DNA from 4 places in the Actinosynnema sp. NPDC023587 genome. Region 4 is predicted to be linked to each of the others. Evidence: riboswitches for the same ligand, from Rfam matches in the RefSeq annotation. Region 4 holds a riboswitch; each other region holds the start of a gene.
What was found. Region 4 has a riboswitch for cobalamin ahead of AB0G01_RS14020 (putative cobaltochelatase). Riboswitches for the same ligand answer to the same signal wherever they lie in the genome.

Region 1: it holds a riboswitch for cobalamin, as region 4 does, so the genes downstream of both, AB0G01_RS28175 (ribonucleoside-diphosphate reductase subunit alpha) here and AB0G01_RS14020 (putative cobaltochelatase) in region 4, are expected to answer to the same signal.
Region 2: it holds a riboswitch for cobalamin, as region 4 does, so the genes downstream of both, cobN (cobaltochelatase subunit CobN) here and AB0G01_RS14020 (putative cobaltochelatase) in region 4, are expected to answer to the same signal.
Region 3: it holds a riboswitch for cobalamin, as region 4 does, so the genes downstream of both, AB0G01_RS31540 (CbtB-domain containing protein) here and AB0G01_RS14020 (putative cobaltochelatase) in region 4, are expected to answer to the same signal.

Annotation. Positions count from the first base shown of each region.
Region 1 is NZ_JBFABG010000013.1:87,107-94,184, reverse strand. It holds gene AB0G01_RS28180 (ribonucleotide-diphosphate reductase subunit beta) at 1-798, opposite strand, end outside; gene AB0G01_RS28175 (ribonucleoside-diphosphate reductase subunit alpha) at 795-3,662, opposite strand; cobalamin riboswitch at 3,779-3,997, opposite strand; cobalamin riboswitch at 4,354-4,564, shown strand; gene metE (5-methyltetrahydropteroyltriglutamate--homocysteine S-methyltransferase) at 4,683-6,917, shown strand; gene AB0G01_RS28165 (metal-dependent transcriptional regulator) at 6,994-7,078, opposite strand, start outside.
Region 2 is NZ_JBFABG010000007.1:248,690-255,767, reverse strand. It holds gene AB0G01_RS20875 (cobalt-precorrin-6A reductase) at 1-267, shown strand, start outside; gene AB0G01_RS20870 (precorrin-2 C(20)-methyltransferase) at 255-1,796, opposite strand; gene AB0G01_RS20865 (precorrin-8X methylmutase) at 1,793-2,413, opposite strand; gene AB0G01_RS20860 (hypothetical protein) at 2,410-3,417, opposite strand; cobalamin riboswitch at 3,426-3,560, shown strand; gene cobN (cobaltochelatase subunit CobN) at 3,594-7,078, shown strand, end outside; gene AB0G01_RS20850 (family 1 glycosylhydrolase) at 7,073-7,078, shown strand, end outside.
Region 3 is NZ_JBFABG010000018.1:65,039-72,116, forward strand. It holds gene AB0G01_RS31520 (MFS transporter) at 1-692, opposite strand, end outside; gene AB0G01_RS31525 (PAC2 family protein) at 744-1,640, opposite strand; gene AB0G01_RS31530 (HAD family phosphatase) at 2,008-2,691, shown strand; gene AB0G01_RS31535 (CbtA family protein) at 2,901-3,659, opposite strand; gene AB0G01_RS31540 (CbtB-domain containing protein) at 3,659-3,844, opposite strand; cobalamin riboswitch at 3,875-4,065, opposite strand; gene AB0G01_RS31545 ((2Fe-2S)-binding protein) at 4,354-5,031, opposite strand; gene AB0G01_RS31550 (GNAT family N-acetyltransferase) at 5,123-6,304, opposite strand; gene AB0G01_RS31555 (N-acetyltransferase) at 6,417-6,854, shown strand; gene AB0G01_RS31560 (FAD-dependent monooxygenase) at 6,963-7,078, opposite strand, start outside.
Region 4 is NZ_JBFABG010000004.1:362,567-369,644, forward strand. It holds gene AB0G01_RS14010 (cobyrinate a,c-diamide synthase) at 1-522, opposite strand, end outside; gene cobO (cob(I)yrinic acid a,c-diamide adenosyltransferase) at 519-1,133, opposite strand; gene AB0G01_RS14020 (putative cobaltochelatase) at 1,143-3,161, opposite strand; cobalamin riboswitch at 3,199-3,325, opposite strand; gene AB0G01_RS14025 (cytochrome P450) at 3,579-4,736, opposite strand; gene AB0G01_RS14030 (8-amino-7-oxononanoate synthase) at 4,779-5,966, shown strand; gene AB0G01_RS14035 (GNAT family N-acetyltransferase) at 5,920-6,378, opposite strand; gene AB0G01_RS14040 (serine protease) at 6,399-7,078, opposite strand, start outside.

The DNA of each region.
Region 1 (7,078 bases), on a different contig from region 4:
GCGGACCTCGGCCTGGAAGGCGTCGTTCCACAGGTGCGGGTTCTCGATCTTGATCTGGTTGATCGAGTCGATGCCGAAGTTCAGGTGGATCGACTCGTCGCGCAGGATGTACTGGTACTGCTCGGCGATGCCGATCATCTTGTTGCGCCGCCCGAACGACAGGATCTGGGCGAAGCCGGTGTAGAACCACATGCCCTCGAACACGACGTAGAACGCCACCAGGTCGCGCAGGAACGCCTGGTCGGTCTCCGGCGTGCCGGTGCGGAACTCGGGGTCTTCGAGGTGCTGGGTGTAGTTCAGCGCCCACGCGGCCTTGTCGGTGATCGACGGGACCTCGCGGTACATGTTGAACAGCTCGCCCTCGTCCAGGCCGAGCGATTCGCAGATGTACTGGAACGTGTGGGTGTGCACGGCCTCCTCGAACGCCTGGCGCAGCAGGTACTGGCGGCACTCGGGGTTGGTCAGGTGGCGGTACACGGCGAGCACGATGTTGTTCGCCACCAACGACTCCGAGGTGGCGAAGAAGCCGAGGTTGCGCTTGATCGCGTGCCGCTCGTCGTCGGTGAGGCCGGTGGGGGAGCGCCACAGGGCGATGTCGGCCTGCATGGAGACCTCGGTCGGCATCCAGTGGTTGGCGCAGCCGTCCAGGTACTTCTCCCACGCCCAGTGGTACTTCAGCGGCAGGAGCTGGTTGACGTCGGCGCGCGCGTTGATCATGGACTTGTCGTCCACGTGCACGCGGTCCGCGCCCCGGGCGATGGAACCGAGGCCGGAGGTGTCGGGGAGGTCGGTGGTCACTGGCAGGCCTCGCAGTCGGGGTCGGTGACGGAGCAGACGAGCGCGTCGTCCGACGTCGTGGTCGGGATCGACGGGGGCCCGGCCGGTGCGGGCGGCGCGGCGGGCGTCGGCGCGGGTGCGACGGCGGGCACGGGCGTCGGCGCGGGCGCGGAGCCCGGACGGACGGCGTTGAGCTTGCCGTCGGTGCCGCGCAACGTGGACTTCTCCACGCTGGTGGCCGCGGTGGACCGCAGGTAGTAGGTCGTCTTGAGACCCTTGTGCCAGGCCAGCCGGTACAGGTTGTCCAGCTTGCGGCCGTTGGGCGCGGCGATGTAGAGGTTGAGCGACTGCGCCTGGTCGATCCACTTCTGGCGGCGCGACCCGGCCTCGATCAGCCACTCGGACGGGACCTCGAACGCGGTGGCGTAGAGGGCCTTGAGCTCCTCGGGCACCCGGTCGATCGGCGCGAGCGAGCCGTCGAAGTACTTCAGGTCCGACACCATCGCCTCGTCCCACAGGCCCAGCGCCTTGAGGTCGTCGACCAGGAAGCGGTTGAGGACGGTGAAGTCGCCGGACATGTTCGACTTCACGTACAGGTTGCGGAACAGCGGCTCGATGGACTGGCCGACGCCGCAGATGTTGGAGATCGTCGCGGTCGGGGCGATCGCCATGGTGTTGGAGTTGCGCATCCCGCCGCGCACCCTGGTGCGCAGCGCGTCCCAGTCCAGGGTGGACGAGGTGTCCATGTCCAGCGCCCCGCCCCGGGCGTCGGCGAGCAGCGCGATCGAGTCGATCGGCAGCACGCCCCGGCTCCACAGCGAGCCCTCGAACGACTCGTAGCTGCCGCGCTCGCGGGCCAGGTCCGCCGACGCCGACAGCGCGTGGTAGCCGATGTGCTCCATGCTGCGGTCGGCGAACTCCACCGCCTCGGGCGAGCCGGGCACGAGCCGCAGGGTGAACAGCGCGTCGCTGAAACCCATCAGGCCCAGGCCGATCGGCCGGTGCCGCAGGTTGGACCGGCGGGCCTCGGGGATCGTGTAGAAGTTGATGTCGATCACGTTGTCCAACATGCGCACGGCGGTGTGGACGGTGCGGTGCAGCCGCTCGGCGTCCAGGCCCTGGGCCGTCACGTGGTTGGCCAGGTTGACCGAGCCGAGGTTGCACACCGCGACCTCGTCGGCGCTGGTGTTCAGGGTGATCTCGGTGCACAGGTTGGACGAGTGCACGACACCGGTGTGCTGCTGCGGGGAGCGCAGGTTGCACGGGTCCTTGAAGGTGATCCACGGGTGGCCGGTCTCGAACAGCATGGTCAGCATCCGCCGCCACAGGTCCGTCGCGCGGACGCGCTTGAACACGCGGATCTCGCCCCGGTCGGCCGCCTCCTCGTAGGCGCGGTAGCGGGTGGCGAAGTCCAGGCCGTAGGAGTCGTGCAGGTCCGGCGTCTCGTCCGGGGAGAACAGGGTCCACTCGGCGTCCGCCTCGACCCGGCGCAGGAACTCGTCGGGCACCCAGTTCGCGGTGTTCATGTCGTGCGTGCGCCGCCGGTCGTCGCCGGTGTTCTTGCGCAGGTCGAGGAACTCCTCGACGTCGACGTGCCAGGTCTCCAGGTACGCGCAGGCCGCGCCCTTGCGCTTGCCGCCCTGGTTCACCGCGACCGCCGTGTCGTTGGCGATCTTGAGGAACGGCACGACGCCCTGCGACTGGCCGTTGGTGCCCTTGATGTGCGCGCCCATGCCGCGCACCGGGGTCCAGTCGTTGCCCAGCCCGCCGGAGAACTTCGCCAGCAGCGCGTTGTTCTGGTAGCCCTGGAAGATGCTCGCCAGGTCGTCGTCGACCGTGGTCAGGAAGCACGACGAGAGCTGGGCCCGGGTGGTGCCCGAGTTGAACAGCGTCGGGGTGGAGCACATGAAGTCGAACGTGGAGAGCAGCTCGTAGAACTCGATCGCCCGCGCCTCGCGGTCGTCCTCGCGCAGCGCCAGGCCCATCGCGACCCGCATGAAGAACGCCTGGGGCAGCTCGTACCGGACGCCGTGGTCGTGCAGGAAGTAGCGGTCGTACAACGTCTGCATGCCCAGGAAGTCGAACTTCGCGTCGCGCTCCGGGCGGATCGCCGCCGCGATGCGCGCCACGTCGAACGACTCCAGCGCGGGGTCCAGCCGGTCCAGCTCGATGCCCAGCCGGACGTAGTCCGGGAAGTAGTCCAGGTAGGACATCTGCTCGCCGGTCGCCTCGACCGGGCGGCCCGCGACCCTGGTCAGCACCTCGCGGCGCAACTGGTCGAGCAGCAGGCGGGCGGCGACGAAGGAGTAGTTCGGCTCGGTCTCCACCAGCGTGCGCGCCGACATCACCAGCGCGACGGCCAGTTCGTCCACCGAGATGCCGTCGTAGAGCGCGCGCCGGACCTCGGAGAGCACCGGGTCCGCCGACACGTCGGCCAGGCCGGCGCACGCCTCGCCGACCACGACCGCGATCCGCGCCCAGTCCACCGGGACGAGGTCGCCGTCCGCGCCCTTGACCCGGAACTGCACCGGCGCGGGTACGACCTGCCGGGCCTTGGCGTGCTCGTCGCGGTACAGCACGTAGGCGCGCGCGACCTTGTGGTGGCCGCCGCGCATCAGCACCAGTTCGACCTGGTCCTGGATCTGCTCGATGTGCAGGGTGGTTTCCGGGCGGGCGTGCTTGAGCAGGGCGCTCTCCACCTGGGCGGTCAACTCCGCCACGAGCGGGTGCAGGTGGGACGCCGCCGCCGCGACGTCACCCTCCACCGCCAGGAACGCCTTGGTCATGGCCACCTGGATCTTGGTGGGGTCGAAGGCCGAGACGGTGCCGTCGCGGCGGATCACTCGAACCTGCGCGACACCGGTGCCCGTGGTTGTGGTCGACAAAGCCCTCTCCTCGCGAGCCTCAACGGCCCGGAGCACGCGGCGACCGCACAGAGCGCGCGCAACGGCGCGACCATCCGTGTCGGCCCGCCCACGAGGCCCCGGACACGCGCGCGCCGGCCGGCGCGCGCATCGACGGCAGGTCTTCGGACTCGCGGACACCCGGCTGTCCAGCCGGACCTACTGGCCGTCGCTTCCCGGGAGCACGCGCTCCCAGTGCTGTCTGACGGCGGTTGTTTCCGCTCACCGCTGCGGGGCAGTCCCGGATTCGCACCGGGTTCCCTCTTGCCTCCTCGGCCCTCGGGGAGGGCGTCGGAACCTTCGACGGGCGAGACACTACATGTTGTAGATCCGTTCGCAACCGGGCCCCACATGGGCGTGTCGCGGGGCGATGTGCATCGCGTGACACGCGTCTCCGGGCCCAGGTCGGCACCTCACCCGCGCCACGCCGCGGTCGGTGGGCCGCGCCGTCGTCGACCGCGAAACGGTTGCGCGGCAGGGAGTTGTGGAGAAGGCGGAACGCGGCTCGCCGGAAACCGGTGCCGGCCGGCGGGAAACGGCCGCATCGCCGACCTCGGAGGCAGCGGGGGGACCGGGCCGGGCTCCCGGACGACTCGGTGACATCCCGCACCGGCACCCGAAGGCGATCGCGGCGGCGGTTCCCGTTCCTCGGGAGAGGTCCCCGCGCTGCGCTACGCTCGCGGGTGCTGGTGGTTCGCCCTGGTCGATCGTCGGTCGGGGCGAGGCAAGAGGGAACCCGGTGGGAGTCCGGGACTGCCCCGCAGCGGTGAGCGGGAACGAAAGCCGTCAACCAAGCACTGCGCGTGAGCGTGGGAAGCGACGGCCGGTAGGCGTGAGGTGTGCGCCCGCGAGTCCGAAGACCTGCCACCCGCCCGCGCGCCCACCGGGTGCGCGGTGTCCGGTGACCTCTCGGGCGGGTCGCGGCGGACGCGGCCTCGCGCCGCCCGCGAAGCGCGCCCCGGGAAGCTCCGGCGTTCACGCACGCTCGCGAGGAGAGAGCTAGTGACCAGTGGAATCGGCACCACCGTCCTGGGCTACCCCCGGATCGGTCCCCGACGGGAGCTCAAGCGGGCCGTCGAGCGGTACTGGGCCGGGCGCATCGACCACGCGGCCCTCTCGGCCGTCGCGGCCGAACTGCGCGCGGCCACCTGGGCGGAACTGCGCGACGCCGGGCTGGACTCGGTACCGTCCAACACCTTCTCGTTCTACGACCACGTGCTGGACACGGCCTTCCTGGTCGGTGCGGTGCCACGGCGCTACCGGCGCGAGTCGGAGCTGGACAGCTACTTCGCGGCGGCGCGCGGCACCGACGAGCTGCCGCCGCTGGAGCTGACCAAGTGGTTCGACACCAACTACCACTACCTGGTGCCCGAGATCGACCCCGACACCGAGTTCCGGCTGGCCGGCGACAAGCCGCTGGCCGAGTACCGGGAGGCCCGCGAGCTGGGGATCACCACCCGGCCCGTGGTGCTGGGACCGGTGACGTTCCTGCTGCTGGCCAAGGGCGCGGACCCGCTGGCCCGGCTGGACGACCTGGTCGACGTCTACGTCGAGCTGCTGGTGGCCCTGTCCGCCGAGGGCGTCGCGTGGGTGCAACTGGACGAACCCGCGTTCGCCGCCGACCGCCCGCCGGCCGAACTGGCCGCGCTCGGCCGGGCCTACACCCGCCTGGCCGCGCTGCACTCCCGGCCGAAGCTGCTGGTCACCGGCTACTACGGCGCGCTCGGCCCGGCGCTGGAGGTGCTGGCGGGCACCGCCGTCGAGGCCATCGGCGTGGACCTCGTCGCGGGCACGGCGGCCGGCGTCGCGAGCGTGCCCGCGCTGCGCGCCAAGACCCTCGTGGCCGGTGTGGTCGACGGCCGCAACGTGTGGCGCACCGACCTGCGGGCCGCGCTGGCCACCGCCGCGTCGCTGCTCGGCTCGGCCGCCGAGGTCGTGCTCTCGACCTCCTCGACGCTGCTGCACGTGCCCTACGACCTGGCCGCCGAGACGGCGCTGGAACCGGAGGTGCGCGGGCGGCTGGCGTTCGCGCGGCAGAAGGTGCGCGAAGTCGTGCTGCTCGGCCAGGCGCTGCGGGACGGCGTGGACGGCGGGTGGGCGGACGTGGCCGACGAGCCGGTCGCCGCTCCCCGCCGGGACGAGACCGTGCGGGCGCGGCTGGCCGCGCTGGGGCCGGAGGACCGCGACCGCGCGCCGTACGCCGAACGCGCCGCCGCGCAGGACGCGCACCTCGACCTGCCCGCGCTGCCCACCACGACCATCGGTTCGTTCCCGCAGACGACCGAGATCCGCACCGCCCGCGCCGGGCTGCGGTCGGGGGAGCTGTCCCGCGACGAGTACGAGGAGCGGATGCGCGAGGAGATCGCGCGGGTGATCGCGTTGCAGGAGGACATCGGTCTGGACGTGCTGGTGCACGGCGAGCCCGAGCGCAACGACATGGTGCAGTACTTCGCCGAGCACCTCGACGGGTTCGCGGTCACCGACCTGGGCTGGGTGCAGTCCTACGGTTCCCGGTGCGTGCGCCCGCCGGTCCTGCACGGTGACGTGTCGCGGCCCGCGCCGATCACGGTGCCGTGGAGCTCCTACGCGCAGTCGCTGACCACGCGGCCGGTGAAGGGCATGCTGACCGGCCCGGTGACGATCCTGGCGTGGTCGTTCGTGCGCGACGACCAGCCGCTGGGCGAGACCGCCGACCAGGTGGCGCTCGCGCTGCGCGACGAGATCGCCGACCTGGAGGCGGCGGGCATCCGGGTCGTCCAGGTCGACGAACCCGCGCTGCGCGAGCTCCTGCCGCTGCGGCGGGCCGACCACGCGGCGTACCTGGAGTGGTCGGTCGGGTCGTTCCGGTTGGCCACCTCGGGCGCGGCGGCGGGGACCCAGGTGCACACCCACCTGTGCTACTCGGAGTTCGGCGAGGTCATCGACGCGATCGACGGCCTGGGCGCGGACGTGACCACCATCGAGGCCGCCCGGTCGGGGATGGAGGTCCTGGACGACCTGCGGTCGGCCGGGTTCGGCCGGGGCGTCGGGCCGGGCGTGTACGACATCCACTCGCCGCGCGTGCCCGGCGTGGACGAGGTGGCCGAGCTGGTCGCCGCCGCGGCGCGGGTCGTGCCGGGCGGGCGGTTGTGGATCAACCCGGACTGCGGGCTGAAGACGCGCGGCTACGCCGAGGTCGAGCCCGCGTTGCGCAACCTGGTCGAGGCCACCCGCCGGGTCCGGGAGACGTCGGCGTGACCTGATCGGGGCGGGTGTCCGGAGCAGTGCGCGGGCACCCGCCCCGACCGGCGCACCGGAGCGCGTGCGACGACGGTCAGCGCAGGGAGACCCACACCGCGCCGGCCGCCGTCCGACCGAGCTCGGCGCGAATCCCGTGCTCGACCGCGAGCACCGCGACG
Region 2 (7,078 bases), on a different contig from region 4:
CCCACCGCGCTGGAGGTCGTGCTGGCTCGCGGTCCGTACGACGTGGACGGTGAGCTCGCGCTGATGCGCCGCCACGCCGTGGAAGTCCTGGTCACCAAGGACAGCGGCGGCGACATGACGGCGGCCAAGCTGGTCGCCGCGCGCGCCCTCGGGCTGCCGGTGGTGGTGGTCCGCCGCCCGCCCGCGCCCGCCGCGCCGACCGTGGCGACGGTCGACGCGGCGCTGACGTGGCTCGGATCGGGTGCCGGCGGCGCTCAGGACGGGTAGCGCCGGGGCGTGAACACCACGCCGCGCCCGGTGCGCAGGGTCTGCGAGGAGCCGATGATCAGCAGGCACCGCATGTCGATCGCCGCCGGGTCGAGGTCGGCCAGCCGCACGACCCGCACGTCCTCCTCGGGCCCGCCGACGTCCCGGCCGATCACCACCGGCGTGTCCGGCGAGCGGTGCCGGAGCAGCAGCTCGCGCGCCGCCTCGACCTGCCGGCGGCGGCTGCGCGAAGCCGGGTTGTAGATCGCGATCACCAGGTCGGCCCGCGCGGCGGCCTCCAGCCGCTCGGCGATGACCTCCCACGGCTTGAGCCGGTCGGACAGCGAGAGCACGCAGTAGTCGTGGCCCAGCGGCGCGCCGGCCCGGCTCGCCACGGCGTGCGCGGCGGTCACGCCGGGCAGCACCCGGACCGGGACGTCCGCGAACTCCTCCTCGGCGGCCACCTCCAGCACCGCGCCGGCCATCGCGAACACGCCCGGGTCGCCGGAGGAGACCACCGCGACCTTCCGGCCGCGCTTCGCCAGGTCCAGCGCGAACGCGGCGCGCTCGGACTCGACCCGGTTGTCCGAGGCGTGCTTGCGCTGCCCCGCGACGTCGGCCACCCGGTCGAGGTAGGTGACGTACCCGACGAGGTCCTCGGCCTCGGCCAGCGCCTGCCGCGCCTCGGGCGTGAGCCACTCCGGACCCGCCGGGCCCAGCCCCACCACGACGACCTGCCCGCGCCCGGTCGACGGGTGCCCGGCGGGAGCGGACTCGGCGGGAGCGGACTCGGCGGGTGCGGCTTCGGCGGGCGGGTGCCCGGCGGGTGCGGCTTCGGCGGGTGCGGGTTTGCTGGGCAGCAGGGCCAGGGAGAAGTACGGCACGCCGTCCGGGTCGACCTCGGCCAGCGGCGCGGTGCGCTGGCCGCCGGTCGTCGCGCGCTCCACGTACCACGCCTCGTCCAGCCGCCCGGCGCGCTCCAGCGCCTCCCGCACGCGCGGGAACGTGCGGCCCAGCTTCACCACCGCCACCGGGTCGCCCGTCGCGAGGTGCGCGGTCAGCGCGTCCACGGGCAGCGTGCCCGGCAGCACGGTCAGCACCTCGTCCCGCTCCACCAGCGGCCGGCCGATCACCGCCGAACCGGCGCTGACCGACGTGACGCCGGGGACCACCTCGGCCGGGTACCTGTCCGCGAGCCGCTTGTGCAGGTGCATGTAGGACCCGTAGAAGAACGGGTCGCCGGCGGCCAGCACCACGACGGTCCGCCCGGCGTCCAGGTGCGCGGCCAGCCGCGCGGCGCACTCGGCGTAGAACGCGTCGATCTCGCCCTGGTAGTCGTCGGAGTCCTCGGTGGTGACCGGGTAGACGAGCTGCTCCTCGATCTGGTCACCGCGCAGGTACGGTTCGGCGATCCGGCGCGCGACGCTGCGGCCGTGCCGGGCGCTGTGGAACACCACGACGTCGGCTTCGCCGATCAGCCGGGCGGCCTTCACGGTCACCAGTTCCGGGTCGCCGGGACCGACCCCGACGCCGTAGAGCCTGCCGGTCATTCGTCCTCGCTCGCGATCGCGTTGACGGCCGCCGCGGTCATCGCGCTGCCACCGCGCCGACCGCGCACGACCAGGTGCTCCAGACCGCTCTCCGCGAGGGCCTGCTTGGACTCGGCGGCCCCGATGAACCCGACCGGGATGCCCAGCACGGCGGCGGGCCGGGGAGCGCCCGCGGCGATGAGGTCGAGCAGGTGGAACAGGGCGGTGGGCGCGTTGCCGATGGCGACCACCGCGCCGTCGAGCCGGTCGCCCCACAGCTCCAGCGCCGCCGCGCTGCGGGTGTTGCCGATCTCCCGCGCCAGCGCGGGCACCCGTGCGTCGCCGAGCAGGCACAGCACCTCGTTGTCGGCGGGCAGCCTGCCCCGGGTCACGCCGGACGCGACCATCCGCGCGTCGCACAGCACCGGCGCGCCGGCCAGCAGCGCACCCCGCGCGGCGGCGACCACGCCGGGGGAGTGGCCGATGTCGTCGACCAGGTCGACCATGCCGCACGCGTGGATCATCCGCACCGCGACCCGCGCGACGTCCGCCGGCAGACCCGACAGGTCGGCCTCGGCCCGGATGGTGGCGAACGACCGGCGGTAGATCTCCGCGCCGTCTCTGATGTAGCTGGTCACCTGATCTCCTCGTACCCGTCGCCGGTCGCGACGAACTCCACCACGTCGCCCGCCGGCCGGCCGCACCGCCGGGCGCAGCCCGACCAGTGCACCGAGCCCCGGTGCGGGGTGCCGATCCAGCGGCTCGCGTCCGCCCGCACGTCGGTCAGGGATTTCGCGCAGCCCGGCCGGCCGGTGCACGCGGACACCCCGTGCCACGGCGACGCGGGGTCGGTGAACAGGCCCGACGTGTCCGTCCCCGGCGGCACCACGACGCTGCGCCACGGGGTGACCCGGACCGGCGTGCCGGCCAGCAGCCGGGCGTCCAACCGGCCCAGCGGCACACCCGCCACCACCCGGTCGCCGTGCGGGCCGGGTGCGACCGGAATCACAGCGGGCGCGACGACCGCTGGCCCCGGGACGCCCAGCGCGGCGGTGATCCGCCGCACACCGCCGTCCACTTCGGACAAGCGCCACGCGGTGCCCCGGATCGCCTGGAACTCGCGCGCGGCGGCGACCACGGACGCCACCGGGTCCGTCACGCGCAGTCCCGAGTCGCGGCCGGCCAGGAACAGCGCGTCACCCACCAGGCCGATGTCCCCGCCCAGACCGCTCACCGCCGCACCGATCGTGACCAGGAAGCGGCCGGGCAGGTCGGCCAGGCCGGGCACCCGGCACAGCGCGGCGTCCACCGCGTCCACCAGGTCCTGGTTGTCCTCCAGCGGCGCGGCGATGATGTTGCGCATCCGCTCGTGGGTCGGCGAGGGCAGCAGCCCGGCGGCGCGCAGGCGTGCGCCCAGCTCGTGCTCCGCACCCGGGGCCAGGCCCCTGATCTGCACGTTCGCCCGCGAGGTGAGCTCGATCCCGCCGTCGCCCAGCTCCAGCGCGGCCCGCCGGAGGACGTCGAACCGGGCGGCGGTCAGCGTGCCGCCGGGCAGCCGCACCCGCGCCAGCCCGCCGTCGGCGGCCCGGTGCACGTCGACCGCGCCGGGGCAGGCGTCGGGGCGCTCGCGGTCCTGGGGCATGGGCTGGATGCTAACCGCCCGTTAGGGTGACCTCCGAACGGCGAAGCAACAGGAGGAAGCCGGTGTGAATCCGGCGCGGTCCCGCCACTGTGACCGGGCGCGAGCCCGGGAGTCAGGAACTCCGCCCGCCGTCCCCTACGACCGGGGCGAGGACCCCCGAGGGATGGAGCCCGCACGTGATCCTGCTGCTGTCGACCTCCGACACGGACCTGCTGTCCGCCCGCTCCAGCGGTGCCGACTTCCGACTGGGCAACCCCGCCCGGCTGACCCCGGACGACCTGCCCGCCCTGGTGGAGGGCGTCGACCTGGTGGTGGTGCGCATCCTGGGCGGTCGGCGGATGTGGGAGGAGGGCCTGGACCGGCTGCTGGCCGGTCCCCGCCCGGTCGTGGTGCTGGGCGGTGAGCAGAACCCGGACGCGCCGCTGATGGAGCTGTCCACGGTGCCCGGCGGCGTCTGCGCCGAGGCGCACGCCTACCTGGCGCACGGCGGCCCGGTGAACCTCGCCGAGCTGCACAAGTTCCTGTCCGACACGGTCCTGCTGACCGGGTTCGGCTTCGACCCGCCGGAGGCCGCGCCGAACTGGGGCGTGCTGGAGCGGCCGGCGGTCGAGGGCGACGGGCCGGTGGTCGCGGTCCTGTACTACCGGGCGCACCACGTGGCCGGGAACACCGCCTTCGTGCACGCCCTGTGCGACGCGGTCGAGGAGAAGGGCGGCCGGGCGCTGCCGGTGTACTGCGCGTCGCTGCGCACCGCCGAACCGGCGTTGCTGGCCGAGCTGCGCAAGGCCGACGCGCTGGTGGTCACCGTGCTGGCGGCGGGCGGCACGAAGCCCGCCACCGCGTCGGCCGGCGGTGACGACGACGCCTGGGACGTGGGCGCGCTGGCGGAGCTGGACGTCCCGGTCCTGCAAGGGCTCTGCCTGACCAGCAGCCGCGCGGCGTGGGACGGCAACGACGACGGGCTGTCCCCCCTGGACACCGCGACGCAGGTGGCGATCCCCGAGTTCGACGGCCGGATCATCACCGTCCCCTTCTCCTTCAAGGAGATCGACGAGGACGGCCTGACCGTGTACGTGGCCGACCCGGAACGCGCGCTGCGCGTCGCCGGGATCGCGGTGCGGCACGGGCGGCTGCGGCACATCCCGCCGGCCGAGCGCAAGATCGTGGTCATGCTCTCGGCGTACCCGACGAAGCACTCGCGGATCGGCAACGCGGTCGGCCTGGACACCCCCGCCAGCACGGTCCGGCTGCTGGCCGCGTTGCGGGACAACGGCTACGACATCGGCACCGGGCTGCCGGGCGTGGCCGACCTCGACGGCGACGCGCTGATCCACGCGCTCATCGCGGCCGGCGGCCAGGACGCCGACTGGCTGACCGAGGAGCAGCTCCAGGGCAACCCGGTGCGGCTGCCCGCCGGGCGCTACCGCGAGTGGTACGCGACGCTGCCCGCCGACACCCGCGCGGACATGGAGCGGCACTGGGGCGAAGCGCCCGGCGAGCTGTTCGTGGACCGCTCGAAGGACCGCGAGGGCGAGATCGTGCTGGCCGGCCTGCGGTCGGGCAACGTGGTGGTGATGGTCCAGCCGCCGCGCGGGTTCGGCGAGAACCCGATCGCCATCTACCACGACCCGGACCTGCCGCCGAGCCACCACTACCTGGCCGCGTACCGCTGGCTGGAGGCCGAATTCGGCGCGGACGCCGTGGTGCACGTCGGCAAGCACGGCAACCTGGAGTGGCTGCCCGGCAAGACGGTCGGCATGTCCGCCGGCTGCGGGCCGGACGCCGCGCTGGGCGACCTGCCGCTGATCTACCCGTTCCTGGTCAACGACCCGGGCGAGGGCACGCAGGCCAAGCGCCGCGCGCACGCGACCCTGGTCGACCACCTGGTGCCGCCGATGGCCCGCGCGGACAGCTACGGCGACATCGCGCGCCTGGAGCAGCTCCTCGACGAGCACGGCAACATCGCCGCGATGGACCCGGCCAAGCTGCCCGCGATCCGCGCGCAGATCTGGACCCTGATCCAGGCCGCGAAGCTGGACCACGACCTCGGGTTGGCCGACCGGCCGCACGACGCCGAGTTCGACGAGCTGATCCTGCACGTGGACGGCTGGCTGTGCGAGGTGAAGGACGTCCAGATCCGGGACGGCCTGCACGTCCTCGGCGAGGCACCGACCGGGGCCGCCCGGGTCAACCTGGTGCTGGCCATCCTCCAGGCCAAGCAGGTGTGGGCCGGCCAGGTGGCCGCGCTGCCCGGTCTGCGGGAAGCGCTGGGGCTCAAGGACAACACCCGCACCGCCACCGACGCCGTCGAGGCGCGGGCGCGGGAACTCGTGGAGGCCATGGAGGCGGCGGACTGGGACCCGGCGGTCGCCCGGACGGTGACCGACGACGAGGACGTCGCGCGCATCCTGGAGTTCGGCGCGCTGGAGGTGGTGCCGCGCCTGGCCCGCACCACCGACGAGATGACCAACGTGCTGCACGCCTTGAACGGCGGGTACGTGCCGGCGGGCCCGAGCGGATCTCCGTTGCGGGGCTTGGTGAACGTGCTGCCGACCGGCCGCAACTTCTACTCGGTGGACCCGAAGGCGGTGCCGTCGAAGCTGGCCTGGGAGACCGGTCAGGCGATGGCCGACTCGCTGCTGGAGCGCTACCGCGCGGACACCGGCGAGTGGCCACCGTCGGTGGGCCTGTCGGTGTGGGGCACCTCGGCGATGCGCACCTCCGGCGACGACATCGCGGAAGTGCTGGCGCTGCTGGGCGTCCGGCCGGTGTGGGACGACCAGTCGCGCCGGGTGACCGGCCTGGAGGTCGTGCCGCTCGCCGAGCTCGGCCGGCCGCGCATCGACGTGACGGTGCGGATCTCCGGTTTCTTCCGGGACGCCTTCCCGCACGTGGTGGCGTTGCTGGACGACGCGGTGCGGCTCGTGGCCGGGCTGGACGAGTCGGCCGAGGACAACTTCGTGCGGGCGCACGCGGAGGTCGAGCTGGCGGCGCACGGCGACCGGCGGCGGGCGACGCTGCGGATCTTCGGCTCCAAGCCGGGCGCGTACGGCGCGGGCCTGCTGCCGCTGATCGACAGCCGGAACTGGCGCGACGACGCCGACCTGGCCGAGGTCTACGCGGTGTGGGGCGGCTACGCGTACGGGCGCGAGCTCGACGGTGTCGAGGCGCGCCAGGACATGGAGAGCGCCTACCGGCGGATCGCCGTCGCGGCGAAGAACATCGACACCCGCGAGCACGACATCGCCGACTCGGACGACTACTTCCAGTACCACGGCGGCATGATCGCGACCGTGCGGGCGTTGACCGGCAAGGCACCCGCCGCGTACGTCGGCGACAGCACCCGGCCCGACGCCGTGCGCACGCGGACGCTGCACGAGGAGACGAACCGGATCTTCCGCGCCCGCGTGGTGAACCCGCGCTGGCTGGCCGCGATGCGCAGGCACGGCTACAAGGGCGCGTTCGAGCTCGCGGCGACGGTCGACTACCTGTTCGGCTACGACGCCACGACCGGCGTGGTCGCGGACTGGATGTACGAGCAGTTGGCGGCGAGCTACGTGCTGGACCCGGAGAACCAGAAGTTCCTCACCGAGTCGAACCCGTGGGCGTTGCACGGGATCTCCGAGCGGCTGCTGGAGGCGGCGGACCGGGGGATGTGGGA
Region 3 (7,078 bases), on a different contig from region 4:
TCGTCGCCCAGCCGCAGCGCGACCAGGAACGACACCCCGCCCAGGCACCCCCACCCGACGAACCCGACCGCCGCCAACCGCAACACCTCCGGCCGCCACGCGGCGCGCAGCCTCGGCGGCTGCGCGGTGCGCGGCTGATCGGCGGGCACCCCGGCGGCGGCCAGCAACCCCGCCACCACCGCCGCGCCGACGAACGCCCACCGCCACGACGCCTCCGCCGCCAGCCCGCCCACCAGCGGCGCGGACGTCTGCCCGGCGGCCTGCATGGACGCGAACACGCCCAGCGCGCGGCCCAACCGCTCCTTGGGCGTCACCGCCGCGATCGCCGCCAGCAGCAGGGGAGTGGTGAACGCGTTCGCCGCGCCCTGCAACGCCCGCCCGCCGAGCAGCACCGGGAACGACCACGACACCGCGCACAGCACGGACGCCACCGCGTAGACCAGGTACGCGCCCCGGATCGTCCGCCGCGCGCCCCAGCGCTCGCCCAACGTCCCCGAGAACAGCATGAACCCGGCGAACGGCAGCAGGTACCCGGTCAGCGTGGCCGCCGCCGCACCCGCCGAGACCGCGAAGTCCCCGCCGATCTCCGGCAGCACGGACGAGGTCATGGCACCGCCGAACGGCCCGAGGAAACCCCCCGCGTACAGCCCGACCACCGCGAGCCGTCGAGGGCTCTTCCGCACCTCAGCCACCCGCCGAGTGTCCCCCACGGGCACCCGCGCGCGGCCCGGGTGTGATCAGCGTCAGATGCCGGTCGGCCCGCGCCCCGGCCCGTGACCGCGACGGCGCAGGTAGCGCTCGAACTCGGCCGCGATCGCGTCGCCGCTCGCCTCGGTGATCTGGATCTCCGCGTCGCCGCGCTCCTCCAGCGCCCGGACGTAGTTGCGCACGTCCTCGTCCTCGTCGGCCATCTCGCTGACCGTGCGCTCCCACTCCTCGGCCTGCTCGGGCAGCGCGCCCAGCGGCACCTCCACGTCGAGCACCTCCTCGACCCGGTGCAGCAGCGCCAGGGTCGCCTTGGGCGAGGGCGGCTGGGAGACGTAGTGCGGCACCGCCGCCCAGAACGAGATCGCCGGCACGCCCGCCTGCACGCACAGGTCCTGGAACACGCCGACGATGCCGGTCGGCCCCTCGTAGCGGGACCGCTCCAGCCCGAACTTCTGCGCCGCCGCCGCGTCGTAGGCGGTGCCCGTCACCGGGACCGGCCGGGTGTGCGGGGTGTCCATGAGCAGCGCGCCGAGCGTGACCACCGTCGTGATGCCCAGGTCCTCGATGTGGCCCAGGAGCTCGCCCGCGAACCTGCGCCAGCGCATGTTCGGTTCGATGCCGTGCACCAGCACCACGTCCGTGGCCGATCCCGGCGGCCGGCAGACCGACAGGCGCGTGGTCGGGAATTCCACCCTTCGGGTGATGCCGTCGACCATGCGGACGGTCGGGCGGGTCACCTGGAAGTCGTAGAAGTCGTCCGGATCGATCTCCGAGAGCGGCGTGGCGTCCCAGGTCAGTTGGAGGTGCTCGATCGCCGTGCTGGCAGCGTCTCCAGCATCGTTCCACCCCTCGAACGCCGCTACCATGATCGGGTTGGTGAGCGGTTTCGCGGGGTCGAAGGGGATCTTGGCGGCCTGGTCCGGATCGGTCACCGGGTCAGACTACGACCACCGCCGCAGACCCGACGCCGTAGGCTTGTGGCATGTCGGCTCGTGTCCCCCCGCCCGTCCCGGGCGTGCCGGCCGACCGGCTCGTCGCGACGTGCGGCGCGGCCCGCCCCCGGTTCCGCCCCGGTGCGCCGCCCCTGGTCGACAGCGCAGGTCACGGCGGGTGTGCCGGAACGGTGGACGCCACCCGACCCGATCCGCCGCGCCGAGACCGTCCGACGGTCCGAACACCTGCGCGGCGGCTGAACCCGGTGTTCGGCTCTCGGCTGAACCGCGTCGGCGGTAGGTCCCGACCAGAGGGGTGCGGGGTGCAGAGCGGGAAGGTCCGTGTGGTGAAGGTGGAGGAAGCCCCGTGGTGAACGCCGAAGCGGTGCGGTGGGACGTCGGAGCGGTGCTGTGGGACATGGACGGCACGCTGTTGGACTCGGAGAAGCTGTGGGACATCCCGCTCTACGAGTTCGCCGAGAAGCTGGGCGGCACGCTGTCGCTGGAGACCCGTCAGGCCATGGTCGGGTCGAACATGCCCACGACCATGGCGCTCCTGTTCGCCGAGGTCGGCGTGACGCCGACCGAGGAGGAGACGGCGGACGGCGCGGCGTGGATCCTGCGGCGCACCGAAGAGGTGTTCCGCGCCGGGCTGCCCTGGCGTCCGGGGGCGCGGGAGGCGCTGCGCGCGGTGCGGGCGTCGGGCGTGCCGATGGCGTTGGTGACCTCGACCGAGCGGGGGTTGACCGAACTCGCGCTGGACACCATCGGCCGTGACCTGTTCGACGTGACGGTGTGCGGTGACGAGGTCGGAGGCCGCAACAAACCCCTCCCGGACCCGTACCTCAAGGCCGCCGACCTGCTGGGGGTGGACGCGGCGGCGTGCGTCGCGATCGAGGACTCGCCGACCGGCGTGACCTCGGCCGTGGCGGCGGGGTGCACGGTGCTCGTCGTGCCGTGCGACGTGCCGGTGCCGGCGGGGGAGCGCAGGATCTTCCGCGACTCCCTGGTCGGGATCGACCTGACCGCCCTCGCCGCCCTGCGCGCCTGACCCGGGCAACTCGATCGGGGCAGTGTGATCGGGGAACTCGATCCGGGCAGTTGATTCGGACAGTCTGATTCGGACAGCTCGCACCACACTCGTGCGAAAACGGCACGTCCCCCGTTGTGCGTACCGCGAGGGGCGTGCCGTTCATCCGCCATGTGCTGTTTTGCTGTGTGCTTTCCGCAGTGCTGTCAGCCGTGTGCTGTCAGCCGTGATCAGGCGGCGACGGCTTTCGCCTTGGTGCCGCTGCGTACCGACGGATCGACCAGAAGGCCGAACACGACGCCGAGACCCAGCCAGAGGGTGGCGGTTTCGGCGAGCGACGCCAGGCGGAACTCCCACAGCACGCTGCTCGGCACGTCCGCCGGCACCGCGTCCGGCGCGCCGGGGAAGACCAGCAGGATCACCGCGAACGCGACGACCACGGCCAGCGCGACCACGGTGAACCGGACCGGCCCGCCCAGGTGGGCCAGTCGGGATGCCAGCAAGCTCGCCCCGAACACCACCAGCAGACCGGCCGCGATGAGCCCGAGGTAGAGCACCGTCCGGTAGTCCACCGTCTCCGGGTCGCCCACCGCCGGCGGGTTGGCCGGGTACTTGACGGCCGGCAGCAGCGCCGCCGCCCCGAACACCGCCGCCCCGAGCGTCACGCTCCGGCTGAACGGCGGCCGGTCCGCGAACCAGCGCCGCGAGCCCGCGTAGGCGGTGGCGAACAGCGCGCCGACCGCCAACCCGACGATCACCGCCGCGAGCACGCCACCGAGCATCTGCGTGCCCCGACCGAACATCTCGCCGTGGTCGTGCGCGCCGGGTTCGACGGTCTCGGTCGCGGCCCGCGCCTCCTCCACGGCCAGCGCGGCCCGGATCGGCACCTCGACCACGACGAGGCCGACCAGACCCGCGAGCAGACCGGCGACGCCACCCGCGCCGATCCCGCGCAGCAGTACGTTCTTGTAGGTGTCCACGGCCGGCATCAGTGGCACGGGACGCCGAGCGCGTGACGCCCGTCGTGGAAGAACTCGTGCAGCGACTCGGCGGCGTGCCCGAGTGCGATGCCGTTCTCCTGGAGCACCAGCCAGGTGACCAGCAGGGCGACGAGTGCGACGGCGTAGGCCCACTTGGGGATGGGGATGGACAGGGGGTGCGCGGGGCTCGTCAAGACGGCCTCCTCCATACCTCGTGGAAGGTCAACGACAACTCTCGCCGCAGCCGGTCTCCTGACTCCCGGATCGCTACCGTCCCCGCGTCTTCCCAGTCGCACCGTGCGACCAGTGACGTTCTCGGCGGGTTGGCTCCCCGGTCACAGTGGCGAGGACCGCGCCGGATTCCCACCGGCTTCCCGTCCACTGCGGCTGTGGAACCGTAGATGTCCACCACGGGCAGGCACAACCGACCAGACGAGTTGTTGTCCACCTCACGTGCACCCCACACGATCAAGCGCCGCTTTTGTCCTGATTCTTGGATTGATCAGGCCGACACCGCAGGTGACGGCTCCGTGGTCCGAAGCGCACCCGGACGCCCTGTCGGCCGCTTTTCGTCACGCTTCCGGCTTTTCATCACGCTCAGCCCCGCCGTCTCCGGTTCGTCGACGTCAACGTCACGTCCGAACTTCCCGACTGGTCGGTGCCCCGGATGCGGGTGGAGGCGGGTGGATGCGTTGAGGTGGACTCAGCGCGGCGGCAACGGGCAGTCGCCGCACGTCCCCCCGCCGTCGAGGCGGTAGTAGAGGCAGCAACTGCGTCGCCGGAACGCGACCTCGCCGGTGGACGGGAGGAAATCACCGGAGTCCCGCAACGGCGGCTCGCCCAACAGCCGCTCGCCCAACGCCACGCACTGCTCGGCGGACGCCGTGCCACTGCGACTCACCGTCCGCAACGCCCCGGCGATCGAGGACGCCGCGTTGCCCCACAGCAGTCCCCGCGCCACCGGCACCACCTCCCGGATGGCGGCCACCACCGGCTCCAACGACTCGGAGATCGACACGCCCGGCACGGGTTCGTCAATCCGCACCCGCATCCCGTCCGGGCCGAAGTGCCACCACACGTTCCCCGGCCGGATGTCCGGCGCGACCCCGTCGACGGCGTGCGCGGCGACCGTCGGGCAGAGCAGCCGAGCGGTGTACCCGAGGAAGAACAAGGACGCCGAAACCCGGGCCTCATCGGTCCGATACCGCTCACCGATGGACCGCAAGGTGTCCGGCAGCACCGCCCCGCCCAGCAGATCCTCGCCGGTCCGCCAACCGCCCTCGTCCGCACCGGGCGCGGGACGACCCACGTCCAAGGCGAAGAACGGGCTGAGACCGCGAACCTGACGCAGGGTGGACAGCACTGAGGAGTAGTCGGACACGTGGCCAGTCTGCCCGCCGCCACCGATCCGCTGTCGAGCCTGTCCGGACTGTCAGGCCTGTCCGGCACGGCTCGGGCGTCGAATCGGTCGGCTACGGGAGGTAGAAGGTCAGCAGGTCGCTCCGGACCGGCGGGAACAGGACGTGCATCAGGTCCTCGTTCGGGCCGGGGTAGACGTCCGGGCACCGCGCGGCCAGCCCGCGCAGGCCGTGCGGCGCGAACAGCAGCGACTCCAGCACGTCCGGCGCGACCCCGGCCCCACCCACCGCGTGCGGTGCCTGCATCACGCCGCCGAGGACGATCGGGCCCACCTCGCCGGCGTGGAACGGCAGGCGGACGTGCGAGCGGTAGAACGACACGACGGCCTCGCCCGTTTCGTCGGCGAACGACGAGGCCGCCAACCGCCTGCCGAACACCGGGCGCAGGTGGTCGAGCAACGCCACCGGGTCGGCGACCCGCACGTAGTACGACTTCGCCTGCTCCGGCACCGGGCCTAGGAAAGGTTCGAGCGCTTCGCCCGCGACCGTCCCCGGCCGTTCGTTCGCCGACCTCGCCCCGGTGTGCGCGATCAGCGCGTGCAGGGCGGCGGCGTCCACGGCGGCCACCTCGCACAACTGGACGCCCTCCTCCGGAGGAGTCGAACGGCCGGTGCCCACCGGCACGCCGTCCCGCTCCACCAGCCACTGGGTGCTGCCGCCCCGCGCCACCAGCCAACGCCACAGTTCGGTCCCGTGCGGCATCCGCAGGTCCGCGTGGCGTTGCTCGGCATCCTGCAACGCAGCCATCGCCGGGATGTCGTCGAACGTCGCCTCGCGCACCGTGTCGGTACTCGTCGGCGGCGTGCCGACGATGTCCCGCGTCGGGGCGATCGGGATCGCGTAGGTGTAGCCGAACCGCCGGTAGAAGTACGGGATGCCGATCATCACGTTCACCCGCTGCCCGCGCGCCGCTGACCGCTCGTGCGCCCACCCCATCAGCTCCCGGACCAGCCCGCGCCCCTCGTAGTCCCGGTGGGTGGCCACCAGCTCGACCTGTCCAGCGCGGATCTCCACCCCGTCCAGGACGAGTTCCTCGTCCAGCAACGTCATCGTGGACACGACCCGATCGCCGTCCACGACGACCGCGCACGTCCCCCACCCGGCGTCCGGGTCCGACACCACCAAGCGGTGGTCGACGGCGTCCTCGGGGTCGCCGCGCTCGGTCAGCAGCGCGGCGATCTGGTCCAGATCACGTGGTTCGGCGGTGCGCAGCGTCAAGCCGTTCGGCAAGGCCATCCGCGCAGTGTCGGGTCTGCTCCTCTCGTCGTGCCACTGGATTTCCCGCAGGTCGTCTTCCGGAGACCGCACCGGCTTTACGGCGCGCTTTCTGATGACGCACAATCCGGCCATGTCCTGGCTGCCGTCCGACTTCGTCCACCCCACCCGCGTCGACCTGGGCGCAGACCACCACCTGAGGCCCATCCAGGAGTCCGATGCGGACCGGGACTACCCCGCCGTCATGGGTTCGCGGGAACGGCTGTGGTCGATCTTCGGCGAGCAGTGGAACTGGCCGCCCGCGACCATGAGCTACGAAGCGAACCGCGCCGACCTCGCCCGCCACGCCCAGGAAGCCGAGGCGCACGAGTCGTTCAACTACGCGCTGTTCGACAACGACGAGACCGCGTTGCTGGGGTGCGTGTACATCGACCCGGCCGAGGACGCCCTCATCTCGTGGTGGGTGGTGGACGAGTACGCGGGCACCGAACTCGAACGCGCGCTCGATGCCTTCGTGCCCGAGTGGATCGCCCGCGACTGGCCGTTCGCCACCCCTCGCTTCGGGCTCTGACCGGACCGCAGTGCTCCCGCCACGAGATGACCGACACCCGACCCGAACCGGGCCTTTCGCTCGCGCATCCGATCGGCTGGTCGGGGAAGGGTGTCGAGGGGCTGCGGTTCACCGAGGAGTTGTCGCGGCCGGTGTGCCGAACCACCGGCGCAGGGCGTGGGCCAGGTCGTTCGGTGTGGTGCCCGCCCAGGCCACGTAACCGTCCGGTCTGACCAGAACCGCGT
Region 4 (7,078 bases):
GCCCAGCACGTCGAGCCCGACCTCGGCGCACGCCCCGCGCAGCACGTGCTCGTGCCGTGCGGAGCCGACCTGGTTGAGGATCACACCGCCCAGCCGCACGGTCGGGTCGTAGCCCCGGAAGCCGTGCAGCAGCGCGGCCAGGCTGCGGCTCTGGCCGCGCGCGTCCACCACGAACAGCACCGGCGCGGACAGCAGTTTCGCGACGTGCGCGGTGGACCCGATGCCCTCGGTGTCCACCCGCCCGTCGAACAGGCCCATCACGCCCTCGACCACGGCCAGGTCGCAGCCGCGCGCGCCGTGCGCGAACAGCGAGGCGACCCGGTGCTCACCGACCATGACCGGGTCCAGGTTGCGCCCCGGGCGGCCGGTGGCCAGCCCGTGGTAGCCGGGGTCGATGTAGTCCGGCCCGACCTTGAAGGGTGCCACCCGGTCCCCGGTGCGGCGCAGCGCCGCCATCAGGCCGGTGGCCACGGTGGTCTTGCCGCTGCCCGACGCGGGGGCGGCGACCACCAGGCGGTTCACCACTCGATCCCCTTCTGGCCCTTCTGCCCCGCGTCCATCGGGTGCTTGACCTTGGTCATCTCCACCACGAGGTCGGCGGCGTCGACCAGCGCCGGCGGCGCGTACCGGCCGGTGATCACGACGTGCTGGTGGCCGGGCCGGTCGCGCAGGGCGGTGACGACCTCGTCCACGTCGACCCAGCCCCAGTGCAGCGGGTAGGTGAACTCGTCCAGCACGTACACGCCGTGCTGCCCGGCGGCGAGCCGGCGGGCGATCTCCCGCCACCCCTCCAGCGCGGCGGCGGCGTGGTCCTCCTCGGTGCCCGCCTTGCGGGACCAGGACCAGCCCTCGCCCATCTTGTGCCACTCGACCGGGCCGCCCTCGCCGGTCTCCTCGTGCAGCCGGCCCAGCGCGCGGAAGGCCGACTCCTCGCCGACCTTCCACTTCGCCGATTTCACGAACTGGAAGACGCCGATGGACCACCCCTGGTTCCACCCGCGCAGCGCGAGCCCGAAGGCGGCGGTGGACTTCCCCTTCATCTCCCCGGTGTGGAGGATGGTCAGGGGCCGGTTGCGCCGCTGTCTCGTGGTGAGCCCGTCGACCGGGACGACGGACGGCTGACCTTGGGGCACGGTGGTCTCCTAGGCGGCCCGCGCGGCGCGCACGACGCCGGCGACCTGGTCGGCGGACAGTTCTTCCAGGCGCAGGCAGACGGCCTCCAGCGCCTCGGCGACGCGGCCCGCGAGGCCGAGCCGGACGTGGCCGGACTCGCAGTCCACGACCACGGCGGCCACCTCGTCGGCGGCCAGCAGGCCGGCCGCGCGCAGGGCGTCGCGCATCGGGTCGCCGCCGGCACCGGAGGCGGTGGCGCGACCGTCGGTGAGCAGCACCAGCAGCGGGCGGCGGCGCGGGTCGCGGACCCGCTCGGAGGCCAGCACCCGGCGGGCGCGCAGCAGGCCGTCGGCGAGCGGGGTGCGCCCGCCGGTGCGCAACTGCCGCAGCCGGGCCGCCGCCGCGTCCACGGAGTTCGTCGGCGGCAGGGCGGTTTCCGCGCCGGAGCCCCGGAACGTGATCACCCCGACCTTGTCCCGGCGCTGGTAGGCGTCGCGCAGCAGGGAGATCACCGCACCGCTGACCACGGCCATGCGCTGCCGCGCGGCCATCGAGCCGGAGGCGTCGACCACGAACAGGACCAGGTTGCTCTCCTTGCCCTCCCGGACCGACCGCCGCAGGTCGGTGCCGCGCAGCACCAGGCCGGGACCGCTGCGCCCGCGCGCGGCCTGGAACGGGGCCGCCGCGCCGAGCGTGCCGACCAGGTGCAGCCCTGAACCGTCCACAGTGGACGAACGAACGACGCGGCCGGTGCGCGCGCGGGCCCGGGAGCGCTTGCCGGGCGCGCCTTCGCCGACGCCGGGCACCTGGAGCAACCGGGCCTTGAACGCCGGCGCGGGGGCGTGCGAGCGCTCACCGGACGAGCCGCCGGGCCGCTGCGGTGACGAACCGTTCGCGGAGGGCTCCGGGGCGTCGGGCGGCACCCCGCCGCCGTCGTCCGGCCCGTCCGGGTCGTCGTCCGGGCCGGGGCCGTCACCGGGGTCGTCGCCAGGGCTGTCGGGGTCGTCAGGGCCGTCGTCGGGATTGTCGGGGCCGGCGTGCTCGGCACCCTGCCGCAGGGCGTCTTCGAGCTGCTCCTCCTCCAGACCGGGCTCGTCGAACGGGTCGCGGCGCTTGCGGTGCGGCAGCGCCAGCCGGACGGCGGCCTCGACGTCCCGCTCGGCGACCTCGGCCGCTCCGCGCCACGCGGCGTGCGCGACGGCCGTGCGGGCGACCACCAGGTCCGCGCGCATCCCGTCGACGTCGAACGCGGCGCAGATGCCGGCGATCCGGCGCACCTCGGCGTCCGGCAGCACGACCGAGGCCAGCCGGTCGCGGGCCTCGACGATCCGGGCGGCCAGCGCGGTGTCCTCGTCGGCCCACCTGGCGGCGAACGCGGCCGGGTCGGCCTCGTAGGCGAGCCGGCGGCGGATCACCTCGGTGCGGGTGCCCACGTCCCGGGCCGCCCGGACGGCCACCGTGAGGCCGAAGCGGTCCAGCAACTGGGGCCGCAACTCGCCTTCCTCGGGGTTCATGGTGCCCACGAGGAGGAACGAGGCGGCGTGCGAGACGGAGACGCCTTCGCGCTCGACGTGCGCGCGGCCCATCGCGGCGGCGTCCAGCAGCAGGTCGACCAGGTGGTCGTGCAGCAGGTTGACCTCGTCCACGTAGAGCACGCCGCGGTGCGCGGCGGCCAGCAGGCCGGGCTGGTAGGCCCGCACGCCCTCGGTCAGCGCGCGCTCCAGGTCCAGCGACCCGATCAGCCGGTCCTCGGTCGCGCCGACCGGCAGCTCCACCAGGCGCGCGGGGCGGCGCTGCGCCGGGCCGCCGTCGTGCGGGCCGTCCGGGCAGTCGGCGTCCACCGACGGGTCGCAGCCGAAGCGGCAGCCCGCGACGACCTCCAGGGTCGGCAGCAGCGCGGCCAGGGCGCGGACCACGGTCGACTTCGCGGTCCCCTTCTCGCCTCGGACCAGCACCCCGCCGATACCGGGGTGCACGGCGTTGAGCACCAACGCCGTGCGGAGGTCGTCGTGGCCGACGACGGCGGAAAAGGGGAAACGCGCGCCCATGCGGCGGTGTCCTTCCTCGGGTGTCCACGCCCGGGTCCGGTCTCGGAGATCGGGGGCCGAGTTCCTGACTCCCGGTTGCACGTACCCGGTCACAGTGGCGGGACCGCGCCGGATTCCCACCGGCTTCCTCACGCACCCCCTACAGCCCCGGCATCGTCGCACTTCGGTCGACCGGCTCCAAGCCCCCGGCGGGCACCGCCCTGGCGAGCGCCGTCACACCCGAACGGACCCACGGCACCGGCAACACCTCCGGCGGACCCGGTGGTGGGCCCCTCGCCGCACCGCCACCGGCAGCCTGACCTGCGCGGTCACCTTCCGGAGCGGTGGTGGGCGAGGGTGGCGGGTCGGGCGGGCGGCAGTGACCAGGCTCTCGGGGTCGACGACCCGCGCACGACCGGATCACGGCCCGGTCCAGCGCTATCCGTTCAGCGCGACCCGGACGGCGAGCGGTGCGCGGAAGGACAGCAGCCCGAGCATCGGCGGCGGCTCGGCGGAGGCCAGGCGCAGATCCGGGAAGCGCTCGAACGCCTCCCGCACCACCACTTCCGCCTCCAGCCGGGCCAGCCCCGCGCCGAGGCAGAAGTGCCGGCCGAAGCCGAACGCCAGGTGCTTGCGCGCGTTCGGCCGCACCGGGCACAGCCGGTCCGGGTCCGCGAACACCTCCGGGTCGGACCCGGTGCCCGCCAGCATCAGCAGCAGCGGCGCGCCCGCCGGCACGGCCACGCCGGAGAGCACCACCGGCTCGGCCGCCACCCGCCGCCAGGTGCTGACCGGCGGGTCGCGGCGCAACACCTCCTCCACCACCCGCCCGGCCAGGCCCGGCTCGCCCAGCCGCGACCACAGGTCGCCCTGCCGCAGCACCGCGTCGAACACCGCGCACAGCAACTGGGTGGTCGTCTCCTGGCCGGCGATGAACAGGAAGTAGCAGAGCCCGGCCGCCTCCCGGACCGGCACGTCGCGCAGCGCGCCGAACAGGTCGTCGTCGCCGCGCGCGGCCCGCAGCCGGCGGGTCAGCCAGCGGTGGAACTCGGCGGTCGGCGTCGCCAGCTCGTGCTGGCGCTCGGGGGACGGGTTGCCCCAGAACAGCTCCAGCGACGCCGCGCCCCACCGCTTGAGCAGCGGGACGTCGACGTCCTCGACGCCCAGCACCTCCATCAGCACGATGGCGGGCAGGTCGCGGGCCAGCGCGGGGTGCAGGTCGGCGACCGGACCGGTCAGGCCGGCGAGCCGCTCGCGCGCCAGCTCGGCGATCCGCGGTCGCAGCGCCGCCACCCGGGCGGGCGTGAGGAACCGGGCGACGAGCCGGCGCAGCCCGGCGTGGGAGTCGGTGCCGTTGTTGGCCAGCGTCGGCGGCAGGGAGAAACCCGCGCGGGCCAGCACCCGCAGCACCGGGCGCGGGATGGCGGTGACCGCGGTGAGCGCGTTGTCCGGGTGGAACCGACGCGGGTCGGCCAGCACCGCGCGCACGTCGTGGTACCGGCTGACCAGCCACAGGCCGGTGGCCTCGTCCCGGTGCACCGGTGCGTTCACGCGCAGCGAGCGCAGGTCTTCGGAACCGAGCTGGAAGAGGTCCACGCCGGGACGTTAACGGCCGGGTGCGACACTCCCGGCGTGAGTGTGAGCACAGAGGCGGCGACCGGACCCGAGTCGGTGTTCGACTGGATCGACACCCGCGCGGAAGCCCGCGCGAAAGCCGGGCTGGCCCGCCGGGTGCGCCCCCGCCCGGCCGAGTCGACGGACCTGGACCTGGCGTCCAACGACTACCTCGGAATGGCCCGCGACAAGCGGGTGATGGGCGCGGCGGCGGCGGCCTCGCTGCGCTGGGGCGCGGGTGCCACGGGCTCCCGGCTGGTCACCGGTTCGACCGAGCTGCACACCGAGCTGGAGTACGAGCTCGCGAACTTCTGCGGTGCGCAGTCGGCGCTGGTGTTCTCCTCCGGCTACCTGGCGAACCTGGCCGCGCTCACCGCCCTGTCCGGTCCGGGCACCGCGATCGTGGCCGACCAGCACATCCACGCGTCGCTGATCGACGGCACCCGGCTGTCCAAGGCGGACGTGGTGGTGGCCGGGCACTGCGACGTGCCGCAGGTCGGGCACGCGCTGTCCACCCGGGGCAAGCGGCGGGCGCTGGTGGTCACCGACTCGGTGTTCTCGGTGGACGGCGACCTGGCCCCGCTGGTCGAGCTGGTCGCGGCCTGCCGGGAGCACGGCTCGGGGCTGGTCGTGGACGACGCGCACGGCCTGGGCGTACTCGGCGAGGGTGGCCGGGGTGCGGTGCACGCCGCCGGCCTGGCGAAGGCCGCGGACGTGGTGACGACCGTGACGCTGTCCAAGTCGCTGGGCGCGCAGGGCGGCGCGGTGCTCGGCCCCGGCCGGGTGATCAGGCACCTGGTGGACACCGCGCGGCCGTTCATCTTCGACACCGCGCTCGCACCGGGCAGCGTGGCGGCGGCGCTGGCCGCGCTGAAGGTGCTGCGCGAGGAGCCGGACCGCCCGGCGCGCGCCCTGGCCGTGGCGCAGGACCTGGCCGCCCGCCTGCGGGACAGGGGCCTGCCGGTCAGCAACCCGAGCGCGGCGGTGATCTCGGTGCGGGCACCCTCGGCCGAGGCGGCGCTGGACTGGGCCGAGGCGTGCCGGGCGCAGGGCGTGCGGGTCGGCTGCTTCCGGCCGCCGTCGGTCCCCGACCAGGTCTCCCGGCTGCGGCTGACCGCGCGGGCCGACCTGACCGAGGACGACGTGGCGCGGGCCGTGCGGGTGATCAGCGAGACCGGCGCATCCGCAGGTGCGGTATCCCGTCCTCGATGAACTCCGCACCCTCGGGCATGAACCCGAACGAGGCGTAGAAGTCGGCCACGTAGGTCTGCGCGTCCAGCACGCACACCCGCCGGCCGACCTCGACCAGCGCGGCCTCCACCAGCCGCCGGCTGTAGCCGCGCCCGCGCGCGGCCCGCGCCGTGCAGACCCGGCCGATCCGGAACGTGCCGTCGGGTTCCTCCAGCAGCCGCAGGTAGGCCTGCGGCTGCGGTGAGCCGTCCGACTCCAGCCAGAAGTGCCTGGTATCAGATTCCAGGTCGCGGCCGTCCAGGTCCGGGTAGGGGCAGGACTGCTCGACCACGAAGACCTCGCCGCGCAGTTTGAGCAGGGCGTAGAGCTGCGCGGAGGTCAGATCCGCTGACCACTTGCGGCGCAGTGTGGCCGGATGGGGATGCGAGCGCACACCGCGTTGGTACCACAGTCTCAGAGTTGCCCGAGGTAGTGGCTCACCCTCGTGTAGACGCCCGGCTCGCCCGCCCGCGCGCAGCCGTGACCGTAGGAGACGACCCCTACCAGCAGGCCGTCCACGACGAGCGGCCCGCCGGAGTCGCCTTCGCAGGCGTCCTTGCCGCCCTCCGGGTAGCCGGCGCAGACCATCGCCTCCGGGCGATAACCGTTGACGGCTTTCGCGCACTCGGCATCCGCCCACACCGGCAGGTCCACCTGGCGCAGCGTCCGGCTCGGCGCGGCCAGCTCGGTGGTGCGGCCCCAGCCCAGCACGGTCGCCCGGTCGCCCGCGCGGGCCTCGCCCACGCCGATCGGCTGGAACGCGACCGGCTCGGCGAGCGTGAGGGCGGCCAGGTCGTCGCCCTCGGCCACGGTCCGGAACGCCGGGTGCCGGTGGACCTCGCGCACCGCGACCTGGCGGCCGGCGCGGGTGTCCAGGTCGCGCCGGCCGACGACCACGCGGAAGTCGGCGGGCCGCCGGTCGCGGTCCTGGAGCGTGGCGTGCTCGATCGTGCAGTGGCCGGCGGTGAGGACCTTCTGGGGCGCGACGAGCACGCCGCCGCAGAAGAAGTTGCCCCGCGCGTCGAACAGCGCGACCGCCCACGGGGTGTCCGGGGCGCTCTGGCCGCCCACCACGGCCTGGGCGGGCAGCGCGC